Spirosoma aureum: one gene and its partner. The main gene of each other region encodes a partner of the protein of the gene in region 2 in a complex. Links are inferred from orthologs where the notes say so. Each region holds a gene or a part of one and is shown on either strand. Other genes may lie near its edges.

Evidence for each region. Proteins that work in one complex are often made in the same cells at the same time.
Region 1: pfkA (region 2) and pnp share a complex: the UniProt entries of both Bacillus subtilis proteins name them as parts of the possible RNA degradosome complex. The link is inferred for Spirosoma aureum from one-to-one orthologs.

Annotation. Positions count from the first base shown.
Region 1 is NZ_CP050063.1:4,822,109-4,832,413, reverse strand. What follows is about bases 1-2,993. They hold pnp (polyribonucleotide nucleotidyltransferase), read right to left. Parts: upstream 2,564-2,993; coding sequence 437-2,563; downstream 1-436. Other genes in these bases: rpsO (30S ribosomal protein S15), read right to left, coding at 2,759-2,993; G8759_RS19075 (sigma-70 family RNA polymerase sigma factor), read right to left, coding at 1-361. Also shown: more of rpsO, read right to left, coding at 2,994-3,034; G8759_RS19060 (LptF/LptG family permease), read right to left, coding at 3,141-4,667; G8759_RS19055 (START-like domain-containing protein), read right to left, coding at 4,780-5,172; G8759_RS19045 (outer membrane beta-barrel protein), read right to left, coding at 5,662-6,411; G8759_RS19040 (serine hydrolase domain-containing protein), read right to left, coding at 6,408-7,478; G8759_RS19035 (hypothetical protein), read right to left, coding at 7,739-8,059; G8759_RS19030 (SRPBCC family protein), read left to right, coding at 8,229-8,696; G8759_RS19025 (GNAT family N-acetyltransferase), read right to left, coding at 8,713-9,243; G8759_RS19020 (fibronectin type III domain-containing protein), read right to left, coding at 9,288-10,305. UniProt on the Bacillus subtilis protein: Involved in mRNA degradation. Catalyzes the phosphorolysis of single-stranded polyribonucleotides processively in the 3'- to 5'-direction. Necessary for competence development in Bacillus subtilis.
Region 2 is NZ_CP050063.1:7,265,934-7,277,533, reverse strand. What follows is about bases 3,267-6,228. They hold pfkA (6-phosphofructokinase), read left to right. Parts: upstream 3,267-4,241; coding sequence 4,242-5,216; downstream 5,217-6,228. Other genes in these bases: G8759_RS28965 (YdcF family protein), read right to left, coding at 5,349-6,128; G8759_RS28975 (glycosyltransferase family 2 protein), read left to right, coding at 3,284-4,048. In the rest of the region: G8759_RS28995 (lipopolysaccharide biosynthesis protein), read left to right, coding at 1-231; G8759_RS28990 (class I SAM-dependent methyltransferase), read left to right, coding at 256-1,101; G8759_RS28985 (FkbM family methyltransferase), read left to right, coding at 1,108-1,914; G8759_RS28980 (glycosyltransferase family 4 protein), read left to right, coding at 1,911-3,203; G8759_RS28960 (thioredoxin-like domain-containing protein), read left to right, coding at 6,230-7,726; G8759_RS28955 (DUF58 domain-containing protein), read right to left, coding at 7,816-8,727; G8759_RS28950 (septal ring lytic transglycosylase RlpA family protein), read right to left, coding at 8,895-9,335; G8759_RS28945 (DUF3276 family protein), read left to right, coding at 9,607-9,927; redox-regulated ATPase YchF, read left to right, coding at 10,151-11,251; G8759_RS28935 (type IX secretion system plug protein), read right to left, coding at 11,294-11,600. UniProt on the Bacillus subtilis protein: Catalyzes the phosphorylation of D-fructose 6-phosphate to fructose 1,6-bisphosphate by ATP, the first committing step of glycolysis.

The sequences.
Region 1 (10,305 bases), 2.4 Mb from region 2 along the record:
GCTCGGCCAACGCTTGCAGGATCGATTGACGAATCCACCAAACGGCGTAGGAAATGAATTTAAACCCGCGTGTTTCATCAAAACGCTGGGCGGCTTTGATCAGACCCAGGTTCCCTTCGTTGATCAAATCACCCAACGAAAGACCCTGATTCTGATATTGTTTTGCTACAGACACGACGAAACGTAAGTTAGCCTTGGTCAGCCGTTCCAGTGACAGTTGATCACCTTCCCGGATTTTCTGGGCCAGCGTTACTTCCTCATCGGGCGTAAGCAGGTCTACTTTACCAATCTCCTGCAAGTACTTGTCTAACGACTGGCTCTCGCGGTTGGTAATCTGTTTTGAAATTTTTAGCTGTCTCATGATACGTTGCCCCGATTCGGGTGGCTATATAACGCTAACTTTTGACGTTGCATTACACGAAAAAGTAACAATCTCTTACGCATTTTTGTTCTCCGGTTTCGGCAGAAGAACTTTACGCGATAAACGATACTTTCCTGTCTTTTTATCCACGTCAATCAATTTTACCGTCACCTCTTCACCTACTTGCAGGACACCGTCCATGGTTTCGAGACGTTCCCACTTGATCTCGGAAATGTGCAAAAGTCCATCCTTTCCAGGCATAAACTCGACAAACGCACCGAATGGCTGAATGGTTTTCACCTTACCCACGTAGACTTCGCCAACCTCAGGTACGGCCACAATCCCTTTCACGCGTGAAACGGCCCGGTCCATACTTTCCTTGTTGGTAGCAAAAATGCTGACCCAACCCGCGTTGTCGTGCTCGTCGATATTAACAACCGCGCCCGAATCTTTCTGAATATCCTGAACGACTTTACCGCCGGGTCCGATAACGGCGCCGATCTGGTTGGTGTCAATCTTGATAACGATAGCCCGGGGAGCGTGTGATTTCAGATCTGACCGGACGTCGGCAATACCCTTCGCCATTTCGCCAAGAATGTGAAGCCGTCCCAGACGAGCCTGCTCCAGTGCTTGGGCGAGTACTTCGTATGACAAACCGTCTACTTTCAGGTCCATCTGACAGGCAACGATCCCTTTGGTGGTACCGGTTACTTTGAAATCCATATCGCCCAGGTGATCCTCGTCGCCGAGGATGTCGGACAATACCGCATATTTATCGCCGTCCGAAATCAGCCCCATGGCAATACCGGCTACCGGTGCCTTGATTTTGATCCCCGCATCCATCAGCGCCATTGTACCGGCACAGACGGTAGCCATCGACGACGAACCATTTGATTCGAGAATATCCGATACAACCCGTATGGTGTAGGGGTTTTCGGACTCGGGTGGCAATACTTTTTTCAACGAACGGTGAGCCAGATTACCATGACCGATTTCCCGACGACCAGCACCCCGGTTGGGTTTTACTTCACCCGTCGAGAAACCGGGAAAGTTATAGTGCAACAGGAACTTGCTGTATCCCTGAAACATCGCCTGATCAACAATTTGTTCATCAACTTTCGTACCAAGGGTTACGGTCGTCAGCGACTGGGTTTCACCACGGGTGAACAGGGCTGATCCGTGAGGACCTGGCAGATAACCCGCTTCAGCTGAAATGGGGCGGATCTCATCGAGTTTACGGCCATCCAACCGAACGCGCTCGTCAAGAACCAGTCGGCGGGATGCCTCCCACTCCAGATCGTGGAAATACGTTTTGATCAGGCTTACATTCACCTCCGAACCTTCGGGGAATGTAGCCAGGTATTCCTGAAGCACGGCTTTAAAGCCCTCAGAACGCCCTTTTTTGCTGGGATTCTGCCGACTTGCCACTTCGAATACTTTATCGTAGCAATATGCACGAACGGCCGCCCGAAGTTCTTCGTCGTGCGTTTCGTGATTGTATTCGCGCTTTTGGGTTTTACCAACCTTGGCTTCTAATTCTTTTTGCGCCTGACACTGCACCTTGATGGCATCATGAGCAACTTTAAGTGCTTCCACAACTTCGGCTTCTGAGCATTCGCTCATTTCGCCTTCCACCATGCAAATGTCTTTTTCGGTCGCAGCGACAATCAGATCGAGCGTAGCCCGGTCAAGCTCCGCCGTTTTGGGGTTGATTTTATACTGACCATCGATTTTCGCAACCCGTACTTCAGAAATGGGTCCGTTGAACGGAATATCGGATACGGCCAGAGCCGACGACGCAGCCAGGGCGGCTAATGCATCGGGCTGAACATCCGGATCAGCAGAAATCAATGTGATTATTACCTGGGTATCGGCGTGGTAATTTTCCGGAAAAATCGGCCGCAGCGCGCGGTCAACCAGACGGCTAATCAGAATTTCGTGATCGCCCAAACGACCCTCCCGCCGTTGAAAGCTGCCAGGAATTCGACCAGCCGATGCAAATTTTTCCTGGTAATCAACCGACAGGGGTAAGAAATCAACGCCTTCTTTCGCTTCTTTACTCGATACGACCGTGGCTAACAGCATGGTGTCGCCCAGTCGCACAACCACCGCTCCGTCGGCCTGTCTGGCCAGTTTGCCGGTTTCGATGGTAATTTCCCGCCCGTCGGGCAGCGCAACGGATTGCGTGGTGATTTGAAACATACAACAGATTTTGGATACGCCCTCTTACAGCTTTACCGCTATGTCAGACCGAGATAATCCCGTTCTGTACTTAAACCTCTTTATTAAACTCTTTCCTTAACCGCTTTCACAACAGCAATCACTAATTCACTAAAGAAACCACAAAAATGAGGGAATCTACTGTTTAGCAGATTCCCTTTTTAGTGCGTGGTCCGATTATTTTCTCAGACCCAGCGCGGCCAGAATAGCCCGGTATCGTGTGATGTCTTTTTGTTGCAGGTAGTTCAGCAGACGCCGACGCTTACCGACTAATTTTAAAAGACCTAATTGGGTGCCGTAATCGTGCTTGTGAACTTTCAGGTGCTCGGTCAAATGACTGATCCGGTACGTGAACAGCGCGATCTGGGATTCGGCCGACCCGGTGTCACCAGCACTTTTGGCGTGACCCGAGGTGGAGAAGATCTCCTGTTTTTTTTCGGTCGTTAGATACATCTTCAGACAGCTAAATAAAATTACAAAATTTGAATTTGGGTGCAAAGATAGTAAAAAAACAGACAGCTTCCAGTAGGCTGCCCCTGAAAAGTTTAGAGTCGTGAAATTACCCGTTGTTTGACGACTTCAGGCGTGCTTCCTGAACCTGTAGCCGGTAGGTCGCCCATTTCTGCTTTACCCGCTCCCAGGCGATACGATACACGTCGCCATCGAACAGACGTGAGTCATGACGGGCGCGCTGCATCAGGAACAGCCCCACTGGAAACAGCACCAGGTTAGCCATCCAGGCACCAAGTGGCACCCAGATCAGGCCATCTTTAGCGTATTTATCGCCCGTGAGTGTCAGTACATAAAGAAATATGAAGAAGACGATCGATACCAGAACTGGCAAGCCAAAGCCGCCTTTTTTTATTATAGCGCCCATCGATGCACCGATCAGGAACATAACAAAAACGGAAATGGCCTGGGTAAATTTATGGTTGCTCTCCAGTTGATATTTCCAGACATTTTTTTCTTTCTCCGTCAGGTAGTTCACATTCGAAGTGGCATACGATAGGATATTCTGCGCCTGGCTATAAGCCGCCTGAGCAAGGTCGGGCTGAGCAAGATTCTGTTTTTTCAGTAATGAATCGATCCATTTACCGTCTTTCACCACAACGGCGGGCTTTGTGGTGACGTTGGTTTTAAATTGATAGTTGTAATACTGTCGCGATGTATTGGCAACACTCAGGCTCGTATTTCTATAATCTTTTCGAAGCGAATCGGTCAGGTCCGAGAGTTGCTTCAAATCTTTCATGTACTCGTGGTACTCGAACTGATTTTCGTCCGTGCGTTTAATGCCGAACGATTCTAAACTGATGACGAGCCGATAGTCTTTAAATCCATTCCGAACAAATTCGGCTCCTTTCACGGGTGTGCCATTACTGGCGTAACTAACCGTTCCATTTCCCGAATACTCCTGATAATCATTTCCATTGAACAGTTGAAAAACGAGGTATGTCCGATCCTTATCGGTATACATCCGCCCCGAATCTGCCAGAATGATCTCCCGATTACCAGTTTCAAGGCCATTTGTCGGATGCTTGTAAATAACCAGTCCTTTTAGTAAATCACCGGTGGTGCTTTCTTTACCGGTTTTGACCTTATGATCAACTTTAATACTGTAGCCCGGCAGGTCATTATAAAAAATTCCTTCTTTTAGACTTAGCGTAGCTTTGGCCGTTTTAATGTCATACAGTAGGCTATATCCCTTGAGATTAGCCCAGGGCGATACACTATTGTTGAACCAGAATGAAAATGAACTAATGCCAACAGCAACCACGAGCAGCGGACGCATGGCACGGGTGAGTGAAATGCCCGCACTTTTCATGGCTGTCAGTTCAAAAAATTCGCCAAGATTACCAAACGTCATCAGCGAAGAGAGCAGAACGGCCAGCGGAAGTGCGGTTGGAATCGTTAGCAGGGAAAAGTAAAAAAGAAGACGACCGAATGTTGCTAAATCAAGGTCTTTCGAAACGAAATCGTCTATGTAGAACATCAGGAGTCGCATCAGGAAGATAAAAATGACGACACCCAGTGTAAGAAAAAACGGTCCCCAGAACGAATTGAGTACTAATTTATCTATTTTCTTCATTCTAATGTCTAATGATTGTACCCGAAAACAGGCAGGTAATGTTTTACTGGCTTCTCTAGTATACGCTCAGTTCCTGCTGTACGGTTCCTTTCTCATTATTCATTAACAACTATTAACTACCAACAATTTCTCTGAGCTTATCCATTAAACCATCCCAAAGATCCTGGAGTTCGTCTTCGTCGGTCGTTGAGGAATAATCGGTTATCCGTAGAAATGTAGACTGGGTAAGTTCGGACTGATCGACCCGAAAATCGACATAATTGTTATCCGATCCGTTTTCGGCTGTATCTAAAAACTCAAAACGAACACCTTTATTCTGTCGCATCGAAACCTGTCGCGCGATGTGACTCTCATTGTCCCATTGAAAATCGAATCGTTGTTCCGGCATCGTATTTACTTTATTGGCAAACCATTGTGATAAGCCCGAAGCCGTGCTAATGTAAGGAAACAGCATTTTTGGGGATGCCCGGAGTTCGTATTCGGCAACAAATTTTAATTTCTCCATGTCTACTTATTTAGGAAAAGGACCAGGGATTACAGACCGGTACGTCAGCTCTTTAGAACAGTAGCGACTATTCACTGCAACCCGGTCTGAGCAAAGGTAAACGATTTTTTTTGCGAAAGTCAACGCACTTTTTTGCGTCAGCCCATTTTTTGCTTACTTTTGTGAAATCAAATCCGGCGGGGTAGCTCAGATGGTTAGAGCGTAGGATTCATAACCCTAAGGTCGGCAGTTCGATCCTGCTCCCCGCTACACAGGTCATCATGAAAAAGCCCCTAATTATTCACGAATAGGGGCTTTTTCAGTTTATATGCTTGAATCCAGCCTAGGCTTGCTCCTGCCCTGCCTCATGACTTGGCTGATTTCCGAAGCTTACCATTCAGTTATTCCTGGGGAATTTGTATTCCTTTTTCTTTATCGCTGAGTTGACCAGCAAAGCCATCTACCCATTTTCCTGAATTTCAACACCTTGAACAGACAGTAATTAATCCGTTAAAATGTCCGCTGAATACCTATTCCAACCTGTTGGCGTAACCCAACCAACGGACGGGGTTGATCGTATTGGAAATAAGTCAGTTTGTAGAAACCAACAGCCTGGTATCGTTCATGGAATTGATACTGATACGTTACCTGAGCATCCAGTAATGGCCCCTTCCCTAACCAGCTGATAGCGACTTGATCCCGTCCAAAATAGGGATAGTCCGGACGATAAACCGCACTAACGATCGATGCAAATGCCTGTCCCTGAATGCGCTGTCTGGCGCTCAGTTGATAGGTTGCCTTCGCCGATACGCCCAATGAGGCAACTGCTGTGGACACAATCGTCGAAACCTCCATATCTGGCGAATAATTCGTCGTGTTGTTAGTCAGTCGAAGCCCAAGGCCCCCGAAATATTGAACACGATTGTCCAGACGGCTAACTGGTAACAACCGCCACTGGTAATCGAAGGTCAAATCCACAAACTGAGTTGACGCTTTTCGGGAAACAATGGACTGGGGCGTTGCCCGCGTATAAGCAGCTTCGAGTTGCCATTGCGTTTTCAATCGGTTATGCCCATAGTAGGCTTGCAGGCCCAATCCGGTTCCCCGGTAGGTATAATCCGAATGGAACTGATCCTTGATTTGTAAGGGAGAAAATCCGGCTGTAAGTCCCCAGAATTGTGTTCGCTGCTGAGCCACAACCGGGTTAGCCAACAGCATCAATAAATAAACTAGTAGTGCATTCAATACATCCTTACTCATAAAAAAGCGGGAAGAATACCGAACCGGATCATTCGAAATACCTGCGCCGAGATTCCTGAATTCAAATTCCCTGCCGTAGAAACAACCACTACATTCAGGCTTGGAATAACGACAATAAAATGCCCCCCGTTGCCCGACGCATAATAAGCGGGATAGGTTTTATCATCCATGACAAATTGCCTCCGCCACCACAAGTAACCGTACTCCTGATCACGCAATACGACCTGTTTTCGGGTCGATTCGTCCACCCAATTGGCGGAAAGTACCTGCTGGTCCTGCCATTTCCCTTTATCCAGAAATAGCTGTCCAAGTTTCGCCATGTCGCGCGGCCGAATAAACATCCGCCCACTGGTGTTAACCTGACCGGTCGGCATGCGATCCCAGCGAATCGGCCCAATACCCAGCGGATTCCATAAATACGCCTGCGCAAATTCATCAACGGTTTTTCCCGTCGCCTGTTGAAGAATGCCCCCCAATACCGCAACGCCCCCGGTGCAATAGTTGCTCATGGTTCCGGGATTCGCTTTCATCGGCAGGCCAAGCGTATAGCGAATCCAATCCGGCGACTGGTACATCGTTGCTTCGTTGCCCGCTGATTGCGGGTCGTCATCGGCACACTCCAGGCCAGAACTCATCGTTAGCAAATCACGGATGGATATCTGCTTTTTGGCGGAAGTCAGGTTCGGCAAATCGGTGTATTGGGGAAAATAATCGACTACTTTATCATCGATGCTCTTGATCAGGTGTTTGTCGACTGCAATACCAACCAATGCCGAGGTGATGCTTTTCGTTGCCGAGTAAATGTTCTCGGGAATGGATTGGGTGTAGCCATTGAAGTAATTTTCATAGACCAGTTTCCCGTTTCTGACAATCAGCAGGCTATGGATATTCCGGTATTGTTCGGTCAGAATTTGATCGGTTAACTGTTCAATCGACCTGGGGTCCAACTGCTGACTCTGGAGCGACGCAACGGACCAACCATCGGCGATCGGTTCGGGAAGCTGATAGGTATAGCTTGCCGGAGGATCATTGCTTAACCGATTACAGGCCGTTAAACTGATTATCAACGTAATAAGTAAAAGTAGACGAAAGCACCCCATGATTCCCTTTTAAGTTGCTCACAAAGTTGAGCCGTTCGTGGAAGTAATAAAAAGGTTGCCCTATCCCTTAACGTTATTTAACAGGAAGTTGACCTCCGCTACTGATGAGCACCAGTTGCCAGTATGGCCCAGCCTGATCTACACAACTTAAAATAAGTTCAGATTGAGATAAGGTTTGCAATACTTATCATGCTGAATGTAGGCTTACCTGCCCGCTAATCGAGTTCCTATTCCTCACTGGAAAGCAAGCCGGTTACCCCAAACAGAACAGTTCCTAATAGTTTGGGGCCGAACTTCTTTCCGGTAAACCGGCCAAACTCGCTCATCCATTTGGTTTTTTCCACAACCTTTGCTCCGGTTTCCCGTAGAGCTTCCGTCGCTTCTTTACCAGCGGCTCTTCGGGTAAAATACATGACAGGGGCGCTCAGCCCTAATACGGAAATTCCGATCAATGTTCCTGCCACTGCGCCAACGGCTCCGGAGAATTCCTTCCCCGATTCTTCGAATTGCTTCCATTTTTCTTCGAAATCATAGTCTTTTGCATCCATGGCTTTTTTCGGGATAAGTTGAATGAAAATTGTCACTTAAAGATAGGCATAAGCCGTGTAGAACCGACATTTAGGGCTATTTTTAGGCCACGGCAGGAAATTCAGCCTGAGAACAAATGGTCAGAGCGGCAGAATTGATCGGGTTGCTGGCAGGCATTCAAACCAGTTCATGATGGATAAATTTTCAACGGCGATTTCGATAAATGGTGAACCTGCTGACCTGTGGGCAGCTTTAACAAAGCCTGAATTAATGGCTACCTGGTTGGGTGAGCCTGAAACGAAAATAGAGGTCGATACGACCTGGGATATCAACACTCCAATTTTCATTCGTGGTTTTCATCACGTGCCATTTGAAAATAAAGGAATGGTCCTACAATATGATAATGAACGTAAGCTAAGGTACAGTCATTTAAGTTCTGTGTCCCGACTCCCCGACAAGCCAGAAAATTATTCAATCCTTGAGTTTACATTAACTCCCATCGATAACCAGACACTATTGGCGCTTTCCATCGAAAACTTCCCGACTGAGTCAATTCAAAAACATCTGGAATTTTACTGGCGAACGACTGTCTTACTCATCAAAAAAAGCGTTGAAGAACTGGCAGATGAGTCTAACCAGTCGCTCGCTGGATCGTAGCGTCGTCCTGGACCTCCTATTGATTGTCCCTATCAATAGGCGAGAAACTTAGCTTGTAAAGCCAGTATCGTTTGTCAAACATGGGTGGTAATTCTTTCGCCTGCCTGAAACCCAGCTCCTCATACATTGACCGGGCGGCATTCATGAATTCACTGGTGTGCAGTGCTATCCCAATCTCACCCGTTGACTTCGCGTGATGAATACAAAGTTCCGTGAGTTTTCGGCCAATACGCAAGCCCCGGTAATCTGGATCAACGCCCAATAATCGGATATAACTCCAGTCTGCGGGAAAAATAGAGGTCGGGTTGCCGTTTGGCATCAAAAATATCACGCCAACCAACCGGCAGTTTGCTTCACAGACAAATGTGGTCGCTTTACCCAGCAAGTCCGCGTACAAGTTTTCATTTGACAAATTAGCCTCCATCCTGGCCCAGTTGATGGGCGTCAAAACAGCTTTATAATCGTGATACGATTTCAGCGTTAGCCGAGCGATGTTGGGAATATCACTAGCAGTTGCTGTACGATATGTCAATTGATGATCAACCATTTGGGTGTTTAACTTTCCACTATGAAGATTGCTCTTTTCCGGAATTACTGCCCCATTTTTAACCGGCTCCCGAAATTAAATTGTAATTTCTGGCCTGCATCATAGGTAATGCTCAGGACACTACCCAAATAATTGCTCGGCACCGTTACCAGATGCTTAATCTGAACTGGGTCCGTGCTGAGGGGAAGTCGACCACAGGACCAGACGCTGGCATCATTCCATGAACCTGTTTTAACGGTGTACATACTGGTGCATACGGGAAGTGTTTTGAAGGTATTAGAGGAAGTAAACGCTGAACTTTCGGTGGATGAACAACGCGTTTGGATCTGCCATTCGTATTGCGTATCAATGGCCAGTCCGGATAGATCGAAATAACCCTGCCCCTGATCGCTGCTTAGATTTGAGAGGGTGATCCAGTCGGTTGCACCGACCACCCGATAACGGCCTTCATACCGTGTGCCTGCGTCGGCATTGGCAAAGCTCCAGTTCAATCGAGCCGTCGTCATGGTCAGATTAGTGACGTTTAAATTGTACGGTGTACTACAGGTGAATGTTGTAAATGTATTGATGCCCGATGGAGCGGCATTGATACCGTTGGTACACTGGCTTCTGACCTGCCACTCATAGCTGGTGTTTCCGGTCAGCCCGGAAATGACCGTATGGGTGCTGGTTAGATTACTCACAGTTGTCCAGGCAGACGTGCCTGCCAGCCGATAAAATACCTCATAGCTTACATCAACACCTGCCTGGCCCCAGGATAAAAAAGCCGATGTAACCAGGGGTGTCTGTGTCAGATAATCGGGTGATTTACATTGGGTAACGAAGTTGGGGCCAGCTGAAAACGTTGAACTTTCCGTTTGTGAGCACAAGGTTCTGATCTGCCATTCATACGTTGTCTGATTGGATAATCCGCTAATGGAATAATTTCCTCCTGTGGTGGCACTACTTACATTGCTGATGGTCACCCAGTTTGCCTCACCGACCGCCCGATAGCGAAGGTCGAACTGCGTACCGGGATCAGTTGGGTTATACCAGTTTAACCGTGCGGACGACGACGAAATC
Region 2 (11,600 bases):
TTTACCTGGCGTAACCCAGCCGTTATTGCACTAGCTGCCCTGGTCTGGTTTCTGGTTGAGCTGGTGCCACATACTACGGGCTCATGGTTGCTATTAGGCATCGATGTTGCAGTACGTTCGTCGGCCATAACCGCGCTGTTTCTGGCAGGCGTTTATGTGTTCAATCTATCACCCGATGCCAGCGAATTGATGAATTCCGTCTGGCAGCGCATCAAAAAATTAAACGCTTAACAAAGCATACCCTCCCGTTATACCATGCGGAAACTCCTTATCCAACTATTCGGACTCGATCTTCTGTATAAAGTTCGTAAATCGCCCGTCGTTAACTTTTTGCCCCGAATCAGACAGGCCAGCCGAAGTTATAATTACCGGTACGGACAAATTTTGCGCTGGGGCGTAACCTCACGAGAGGATACCAACTTCACCTACGAATTAACGGAGGATAACATTCTGTATCTGGCTCATACGGTGGCCGTGGTGGCCAATGTTAAACCAGAAACCGTGTTAACCTATATTCGGGAAGCCCAGACCGATGATGTGCTCCGTCAGTATATTCTGGAAAAAACCAAAACCTCGTCCTATCGTCGGGTGGCCGACCTGCGCGTCGAATTTGGCCGGCGGCTGGGTTGGTATGCACTCGTACGGATTCGCAAGCCCGGTGTCGTGATCGAAACGGGAGTCGACAAAGGATTAGGAGCGGTTTTGCTTTGCTCGGCACTACTTCGTAATCGCGCCGAAGGCAAACCGGGTCGTTACTATGGCACTGACATTGCGCCCAAAGCAGGTTATCTGCTCGATGGACAGTATCGGGAAGTTGGACAGGTGCTTTATGGGGACTCACTCACAAGCCTGAAAGCCTTCAGCGACCCAATTGATCTGTTCATCAACGACAGCGACCATTCGTCGCAGTACGAACACGATGAATACCGGGTTGTATTGCCAAAGCTGAGCCCGACCGGAATTCTTTTAAGCGACAATGCCCACGAAACGGGCGTACTGTCGCGGTTGTCGCTTGAGGTAGGGCGTAAGTTCGTTTATTATCAGGAGGTTCCAAAAGAACACTGGTATCCCGGAGCTGGCATTGGTTTTTCGTATTCCTAGGTATTTATGTGGCTTTTTCGCTATCTCTTCACGAACCTGTACCGAGCGATCCAGACGCCTAACGGACGCCATCTGTTGTGGCTATTTTTTCGGTATGCCGGTCGACCGCGTCACCAGAGCGGTATGATTCCGTTTCTGCATTACCGTTTTCAGGTGCCGGATGCACTTTCATTTGTGTGGCAGTTCAAAGAGATTTTTGCCGACGAATCGTACCGTTTTCAGACAGATTCGGCTGAACCAGTCATTCTGGATTGCGGGGCTAATATTGGCTCAAGCCTGGCTTATTTCCGGCAGAATTACCCCAAAGCCAGGATTATTGCTTTTGAAGCCGATCCCGACATTGGTGCTGTACTCAGCCAGAACTTAACGTCCAATCGGATCGAAGGCATTGAGGTTGTTAATAAGGCGGTTTGGGTCAATGATGAAGGGATCGATTTCGGGAGTGGCGAAGCCGATTCGGCCTCACTATTCTCAGAAACCAATCGTCGACGGGTGCCGTCGGTTCGTCTTCGGGACTACCTGCTGCGGGAACTCCGTGTCGATATGCTGAAAATTGATATTGAAGGAGCCGAGACCGATGTTCTGATGGATTGCCATGATGCATTGGCCCATGTTCGTAATCTGTTCATCGAATATCATGCCTACATCGGGCATCCACAAACCCTCGGGGCGGTTGTGCAGATTCTGGAAGAAAATGGATTCCGTTATTATATAGACAGCAACCAATCGCGCATTCGACCGTTCATCAATCACCGTTACCGCGGCAATGATGTGATGGATCTGCAACTAAATATTTTCGCTTATCGCCCGTGAGAGTTACGCACCTGAGCACCTACCATCTTTTTGGCGGAGCAGCCGTAGCTGCCAACCGGTTGCATCAGGCTTTGTTGAAAGCTGGGCAGTTCGGCGGATCAGTCGAAAGCACGCTACTGGTCGGCACTTCGAACCGTCAGGAAAAACACCGCCCGGCGCCGGGCGTTATGTATCTGGCCAATAATTTCCTGGCTGAACAAACTGCGTTCGGTCGATTTGTGGCCGAACGTTTGTATTTTCTTCCCTACGAACGCGACCACTCGGTTCGGTTTCAGTTCTCACCAGCCGCATTTGGGGCTACTCTGGACTTCCATCAGGCTATTCAGCAAGCGGATATTGTGCATCTGCACTGGATCAACTTTGGCTTTCTGTCCCTCGATGGCCTGCGTGCGCTGATCGATCTGGGTAAACCCATAGTCTGGACGCTTCATGATCAGTGGGCGTTTACGGGTGGGTGCCATTATTCGCGTGGCTGTGATCACTATCTGACGCACTGTCGGCAATGTCCTTATCTTAAAAAACCGGGCGAGCACGATCTGTCGTACAAAATCTTCGAGAAGAAAAACGCGGCTTTCGCTGATGCTAACATCCATTTTACGCCCCCAAGCCGGTGGTTATCAGATGAAGGTATCCGCAGTAAGCTGCTACGATCATTCCCGTTCACGATCATTCCCTACGCAATCGATCAGGAGATCTTTCAGCCTATTGATCGTTCGGTAGCCAATGCCCGGATTGAAATTCCAGATACAGACATACCCCGGCTCTTATTCGGCAGTGCAAACGTAACAGATTCACGCAAGGGATTCCGGTATTTCGCGGAAGCGCTAACCCTGCTTCATCAGCAGCAACCCGACCTGGAACTCGAAGTGCTGATCTTTGGGAAGGGCCGTTCCTATCTGTTCAATGAATTGCCGTTTACGGTACGACACCTCGGCATTCTGACGACTGAAGACGCTATTGTAGCGGCCTATAATGCAGCCGATGCGATGGTTGTACCCTCGCTGGAAGACAACCTACCTAATACCGTTATTGAGGCTTTGTCCTGCGGAACGCCAGTTGTTGGCTTTCGGACTGGGGGCATTCCCGAAATGATCGACCACCAGCAGAACGGCTATCTGGCAGATGTCGGGTCAGCACAACAGCTGGCCGATGGTATGGCTTTTGTTCTGACTCATCAGCACCCGGAAATGTTACGTCAGGCTGCCCGTCAGTCGGCAGAATTACGCTTTTCAGAGGACGTAGTCGCCAGACAGCATATAGAGTTATATAGCCAATTAATGAGTGAATGAGTGAAAGAGCGAATGAGTGTAAAAACGACAAATCTCATTCACTCTTTCACTCTTTCACTCACTCTTTCACTCATTAAAAAATGCCAACCGTTTCCATCATTACCATCACTTACAATGCCGAGCGGTTTCTGGAACGCACAATCCAGAGTATTGTGACGCAAGAGGCAACCGATTATGAATACATTGTGGTTGATGGAGCCTCAAAAGATGGAACTCTGCCCATTATTAAGCGTTATGAGCGTTCTATTACCCAATGGGTATCAGAACCCGACAAAGGGCTTTACGACGCCATGAACAAGGGTTTACACCGTGCTACCGGCGAGTATGTATGGTTCATGAATGCTGGCGATGAATTATATGATGCACAAACACTAGCTAACCTATTGGCACGGATTAGAATCAGTCAGGCAGATGTGTATTACAGCGACGCGCTCTTCGTCCGTGACAATGGTGGACAGCATTCGGGGGCAGCGGTTGGCCTCAGGAGTGAAGTTACACCGCATGCATTACCGAAAAAATTAACCTGGCAGGATATGAGCATGGGTATGAAGGTCTGCCATCAGGCCTTTGTAGCCCGGCGATCCATTGCGCCAGATTACCCGGCCAATAACCTTAGCGCCGACCTGGACTGGGAAATAAACTGTTTGAAAGCGGCCCAAAAAATAGAATTCCTGCCTTTTGTGTTATGTAAGTATTTGGTAGGTGGCTTATCGGTGCAACAACATCGGCAATCACTTCTTGATCGCTTTTCGGTGCTCGTGTCGCATTTCGGGTTATTTCCAACTCTTTTAAATCACGGCCGTATCGTATGGCGCTCTCTGGTTTATAGAGCCAGGCAGACCTGATAAGGGTTTCAGGGTTTTTAAAGGCTTCGGCTCATTTGCCCTCTATTCTATGGTTTTTATGAAAATTACAGGAATGAAAGGGGAAATTGTCAGAAGCATGCCTTTAGATTGTGAAATGCGGATAAATTTGCGGGGTTTATTACAAGAAAACCCTAAGTTCTTGTCCTTTTCCTGTAAAAAATAGACTTGATCAATGAAACGAATTGCTGTTTTTACCTCGGGTGGTGATGCGCCGGGTATGAACGCCTGTATCCGGGCCGTTGTCCGGGGAGCGGTCTATCACGGTCTCGAAGTATTTGGTATCCGCCGGGGGTACAGCGGGATGATAAATGGTGATATTTTTCAGATGTCCTCCCACTCGGTGAGCAACATTGTTCAACGAGGAGGTACCATCCTGAAATCGGCCCGTAGTAAAGAATTTATGACGCCCGAAGGCCGCACCAAGGCCCACGAGCAACTGCAAAAGTTTGGTATCGAAGGATTAGTCGCGATTGGTGGGAATGGTACATTTACCGGAGCCACCATTTTCTACGACGAATACGGTATTCCAACAGTTGGCGCCCCCGGCACCATCGACAATGACCTTTACGGAACAGACTATACGATCGGTTTCGATACGGCTGTGAATACAGCGCTGGAAGCTATTGATAAAATTCGCGATACGGCCGACTCGCACGACCGCATCTTTTTTATTGAAGTAATGGGCCGAGATTCGGGTTACATTGCTATTCAGTCGGGTATTGCGGGTGGTGCCGAGCTAGTGATGGTCCCAGAAGTACTGACGCCTATTTCGGAAGTTGTTGAAACGCTCAAATCGGGCTGGAGCCGCCAGAAATCATCATCCATCATCGTTATTGCTGAAGGTGAAGAGGAAGGAAACGCTACCGAAATTTCCGAGAAGATTCGTGCGCAGGTACAATCGGACATTGATATGCGCGTAACGACGTTGGGGCACATCCAGCGCGGGGGTGTTCCAACCGCCTATGACCGCATTCTGGCTAGTCGTCTGGGTCTTGGTGCCCTGGAGGGTTTAATGAACGGCGAAAAGAACGTTATGGCCGGTATTGTGAATAACGAACTGGTTTACACGCCCTTCCGCGACACGATCCGTTTGCCAAAGCCCATCAACGAAGACTTGCTTCGCATGGTGAAGATACTGAGTGTTTAAATAAGTCAGGACTTTCGTTGAGAAGTGTGCCACGGTTATTTTGGGCTCATAGTAACCGTGGCACGCTTCTTAACGAATGCTCTGCAAGTAATGATGCATGATGCGGGAATAACTGAGTTATGCATTATCCCATTAGATATAGCCGACTACCCAATACATAGAATACCCCACTAGTTCTTTCACTAAAAAGTAAGAATCAGAGAAGGCATCTTCATTGGGGAATAGCCATTCGCTAGGCATAAATGAACGTCGACCGCTCATAAAAGCGCCCGGAAAAGGCAGCACTGGAATGCCTTCTTTCCGAAAACAACCGACTGCCCGGCGCATATGAAAAGCGGATGTTATCAATACATATTGGCTTTTCGGAAATCGTTCGCGTAAAATTTTCGCCGAAAACAGAGCGTTCTCGTGCGTGTTTCTCGATTTGTTTTCTAGTACGATATCTGCTGAGCGAACGCCCGCCAACACAAGAAATTGAGCCGACAGCTGACCTTCATTACTAACGCTTTTCACCTGAAACGGTAAATCGCCCGAACCACCGCTGATCAGAATTTTCTGAACAGCCCCTTTCTTATACAAATACAATGCCTGCCCAAGCCGATCGGCCTCATGACTCAATAGAAATCGATGATCAGGGGTTTCTTTTGAAACGTTGATTATACCCCCTGTCAGCACAACAGCTACTTTTTGGGTTGAATCCAAAGGCACAGTTGCTGGCGAATATTCCCAGCACAATTCCAGTTCATTGATCAGGAAAGCATTACCGAAACAATAAAATACAACAAGCGTAACAACAATCATTCGACGGCGAACGACCGGCTTTTTCGTAACCAATGCCAGCACTAAGGCAGCCAGGAGCCAGCCCGCTGGCGTCAGCAGGTAATAAAGTGTTTTAGAAAAGAAATAAAACATAGACTATTGTTAGCGTGGCAGGCGTTTTGTAGAGGATAAATTCCTGAACTAAATCATGTAAATTTGTCTCTATTCAGCCGCGAAGATACACATCCGCTTGTATGAAAAATCTCCTACTTACCGCTCTGTTTGGCTTGTTTCTCACAACCTGTCTACAGGCGCAATCTACTAACCCTCCGGCTCAATCTGAGGGTTTCAAAATCACAGCCCATGTTCAGGGAATAAAGGATACAACCTGCGTACTGGCTCACTACTTCGGTGCTGGTCAGTATATTCCGAAAGATACTGCCCGCGTCGATGTCAACGGCAATATGGTTTTTGAAGGCAAGAAGCACCTTCCGGAAGGGCTATACATCGCCGTAACACCCAAAAATCGCTACATCGAATTGTTGATGACAAACGATCAGGAATTCTCGTTCGCGACTGATACGGCCAATGTCATCAAAAATATGAAAGTTACCGGCTCCAAAGAGAACGAACTGTTCTACACTTATCAGCAGGGGCTCGGAAGTTTTTATGATGAAGCAAAAGCGCTGGAAGTAGAGAAGAAACTCCGGAATGATGCCACTTCGGCCGCCATGGTAAACCAGAAAATGAGCGATTTGCAGAAAAAGGCGCAGATGTACCGCGAGCAGTTCTTTAAAGAAAATAACAACACGTTTGCCGTTAAACTGATAAAAGCATCGGCCGAACCCGACGTACCACCAGCTCCCAAACTGGCTAACGGTCGGCCCGACTCGGTATGGGTTTTTAATTATTTCAAAAGCCACTTCTGGGATGATTACGATTTTGCCGATGAGCGTTTTGTGCGTACGCCCATTCTACAGAAGAAAATTGACCGCTACCTTAAGGAACTGACTGTACAAACGCCCGATTCGCTCATCAAAGAAGCTGACCTGATGGTAGGAAAGGCAAGAGCAGGCAAGAGTAAGGAAGTACTATCATACACTGTCTGGTATATAACCAGTCAGTATGAACAACCCAAAGTAATGGGCACGGATGGTCTATTTGTCCACATGTTCGAGAAGTACTACGCTACGGGGATCATGCCCGTATCCGATTCGTCAACGATCAAGAACATTGGCGATCGCGTCAAGACGCTGAAACCGTTGTTAGTTGGTAAGATTCTTCCGGCACCGGTGGTCAGCGATACACTACGTCGGCCGGTCGCCTTCCAGAACATCAAGTCTGATTACACCGTCGTTTTCTTTTATGATCCGCATTGTGGCCATTGCCGTGAGAGCGCGCCGAAACTCCAGAAATTCGTTGATACCTATAAAGGCAAGGGCGTAGAAGTTGTCGCCATCGCCATTGATCAAAGCCCGGAAGAATGGAAGAAATTTATCCGCGAATTCAAACTGGGGAATGCCATCAACGGCTATGATTTTGCGTCACGCACGGACTATCGGCATCAATATGATGTCTGGACAACGCCGACAGTGTATGTGCTCGATAAAAATAAGAAGATCATTGCCCGCAAACTCCCTGTTGAGCAAATTGAAGACTTCGTGCTTTTCCACAAACGCCAGCATGCTGCCCAAGGTGCGCCAAAGCCTGCTGTTGCTCCAGCCAACGCAAAGGCAAGCGTAAAAAAATGATTGAGTGATTAATTGATAGAATGATTGAATAGCCTGGATTTACGTTATTCAATCATTCTATCAATTAATCACTCAATCTTCCCGCCGGGTTATTTCATTTTCGTTCGCTTCACCAGATAAGACGTCAGGATCTGATCAAATCCTTCGGCAATATCGGCCTCGATAAAATCGATTTTATACTGCCCACAACGCATTTTCAAATCCTGAAAATACGATTTTACGGCCTGCTGATAGGTTTCGCGAACCTGATTCGGCTGAAGCTTTACTTTCTCGCCTGTTTCGAGGTCAATAAATTCATAGGGACGTTCCTCGAAGGCAAACTCTTCTTCTGTTTTTTTGTCCGTAACGTGGAATAAAAGAACCTCATGGAGGTTATGCCGAAGGTGCTGTAAAGCAGCAAACAACGTATCGGCCTTATCGGCATTTTCAAACATATCACTAAAGATGACCACCAGCGACCGTTTGTTAATTTTTTCGGCAACCTGATGGATGACGTCAGCCGCCGATGTTTTGCGAAGGGGCTTAGGCTGTAACATCAATTGATCCAGTTGCGTAAACAGCTTATGAACGTGCGAAGGTGTCGATTTTACCGGCGTCTGCAAGTCAATCGTATCGGCAAAGGTAGTCAGGCTAACCGCATCCTTCTGTCGCTGAAGCATATACGCCAGGCAGGCAGCGGCCATGACACTGAATGTCATCTTACCATAATTCGACTCTGGGTAGTACATCGACGACGATGTATCGATCAGAAGGTGGCAGCGCAGATTCGTTTCTTCCTCGTAGCGTTTAACGAAAAGTTTTTCGGTTTTTCCGTAGACCTTCCAGTCGATGTGGCGAGTTGTTTCGCCGGTATTATAAAGCCGATGTTCGGCAAATTCGACCGAGAACCCATGGAAAGGCGATTTATGTAGACCGGTAATAAATCCTTCGACTAGCTGACGAGCCAGAAACTCGACGTTGCCAAACGAGCGGACCTGCCCCAGATTAAGCGTTTGTTTCATAATTGTTGTCGTTGATTAGCTAACGAAGCAATAAACTGCCAGCGTGTCTACAAGCTACAAATGATATGCCGGATAACAAAAAAACCGTTCAACGCCCGCGTCAGGAATTGCACGGATGAGCGTTGAACGGTTCGGCAGCAGAATGCGGACCTCAGGTCCGCACCGGATCACAACACAGGCTCCAGCAACGGCTGGAAAGCATCTGGTGTGTTGAAGGGTGATGAAGGCACTAAGGCAGCTAAAGCTTGTCCTTTGCCAACGACACGAAGCGATACATTGGCAACACCTTTAGAAACCATGCCCAGTGCCTGGGCAGCTGCGTGCGTGAGATCGATCACACGGCTTTTTGAAAATGGGCCCCGATCATTGATTCGTACAATTACCGAACGGTGGTTGTCGAGGTTAGTGACCTCGACTAACGTGTTTAATGGTAGTGAACGGTGGGCACCTTCGAGGGCTAACGCGCTAACGCGCTCACCATAAGCGGTCTTACGACCATTGAACTTCTTGGAATAAAAAGACGCTTTGCCTTTCTGTATGAGGCTCGGAAGAGCCTCAGCCGATTTTATATTGCTAAAAAACAACATAAGGGACATGATATAACTCATACAGCTTTTGGTTACGTGAAAAAATAAACGAAGGTCAATCAGTTGTAAATTCCGATCTCCTCCGTCCCCAAAAAGTGCAATTCCTATAAAACAAAGATAGCTCAAATGAACCTAACTACCAAGCATTTAGTCAAAAAACTGTAGAATGGACTCTACAACCTTACCGCTTTTCGGGGCAAAATGACCCCGAAATATATTTACGGCCATTATTTTTGTTCTGCCTTGATTGCCCGTATCTTTAGCCTTTACGATGTACTAAACCTCACTGATTGTGGACGAAAGAGAACGGGAAAAGATCTATTCCAAGCGGGTTCGGGCGGGTAAACGGACGTATTTTTTCGACGTCAAATCGACTCGTGCCAACGATTATTATTTGACCATTACCGAGAGCCGACGACACCCGCAGGGCGATGGATTTGTGTATGAAAAACATAAGATCTTTCTTTATAAAGAAGACTTCGATAAATTTATCGAAGCCCTTCAGGAAACAGTGGAACACGTTAAAAGCGAACTCATGCCCGATGTCGATTTTTCGCAGTTTGCACAACGCGATGAACAGGACGACTTCGCCAGCGAATTGAAGTGGGAATAAATGAATTTTTTATCGACAAACTTTCGTTTATGAATTAACTATACACGCTTACTTTTGACCAGTACCAGGCTCATTACCTGATTCATCAGCCTTGGCTCCGCGCCGAAGGCTTTTTTTGTTGTAATTTTGCAAAAACAATGAGTGAATTGTGAATGAGCGAATGAGTGAAGCCTATACGATAGGATAGTCACTTATTCATTCATTCACTCATTTTTAATTGACTATGGGACTTCAATGTGGTATCGTGGGTTTGCCAAATGTGGGTAAATCAACGCTTTTTAACGCGATTTCGAGTGGGAAGGCCGAAGCCGCCAATTACCCATTCTGTACAATAGAACCAAACGTTGGGGTTGTAACCGTACCCGATGAGCGTTTGGATACGCTCGAAGAACTGGTGAAGCCCCAAAAGGTGGTACCAACCATCATTGAGTTTGTCGACATTGCCGGATTGGTTAAAGGAGCCAGTCAGGGTGCCGGATTAGGCAATAAGTTCCTGGCAAACATTCGGGAGGTTGATGCCATCGTTCATGTTATCCGGTGTTTTGAAGACGACAACATCGTGCACGTGGAAGGTAAGGTTAACCCCATATCGGACAAGGAAATTATTGATGCTGAACTTCAGTTGAAGGATCTGGAATCGGTCGATAAGAAAATCCAGCGGATCGATAAAGCGGCTAGGGTAGGCGATGCCAAAGCAAAAGCCGAACTGGAGATTCTGAAACTGTATAAAACGGCCCTCGAATCGGGCAAAAGTGCCCGGACGGTGCAGGTTTCGCCCGAAGAGCGCGAAACAGCCATTAGCGACATCTCTCTGCTGACGGTGAAACCGGTGATTTATGTTGCCAATGTAGATGAAGGGTCGCTGCCCAACGGTAATGCGTATTCTGACGCGCTACGGGAAGCGGTTAAAGACGAAGGGGCTGAGGTCATTGTGATCAGCGCAGGAATCGAATCGCAGATCGCCGAAATGGAAGATCCCGAAGAACGCGAACTGTTCCTGGGCGAATATGGCTTGACGGAATCGGGTTTGAGTAAACTCATCAAAGCCTCTTATCACCTGCTTGGTCTGATTACGTACTTCACAGCGGGCGTTAAGGAGGTTCGTGCCTGGACGATCCATAAAGGCTGGAAGGCACCACAGGCCGCTGGTGTGATCCACTCCGACTTCGAGAGGAAATTTATACGGGCGCAGGTGATGAAACTCCCCGACTTCAAGCAGTTCAAGACCGAATCGGGTGTTCGCGAAGCGGGCAAGTTAGCCGTTGAAGGCAAAGAGTACATCGTTCAGGACGGCGATATTATGGAATTCCTCCATAGCGCTTAACTGGACAGATAGGGCGGATAGCCACAGCCGTCCGCCCTGCTTTTACTTTCGCTTGTTTACGCCTACTTTCTGATACGAAACCAGTTGATCGGCACGAGATGCGGGCGGACGGTGGTAGACAAATACTTCGTAGTCATTTTCGGTCGACGAAAAGCTCCCTTCAATGTAATTCTCATCGACCTTGGGCTGTCCGGTCGTTGTCTGCACAATGTAATCGTAGTTATATACGCCCTGCTTAAGCAGAATCGAAGCCCGATAAGCGCCCAGAACCGAATCAAACGACATACGATTTCGGTCATTTAACTCCCAGAAATTGAACGCGCCATTGACGTATACATTCACGCCCGGC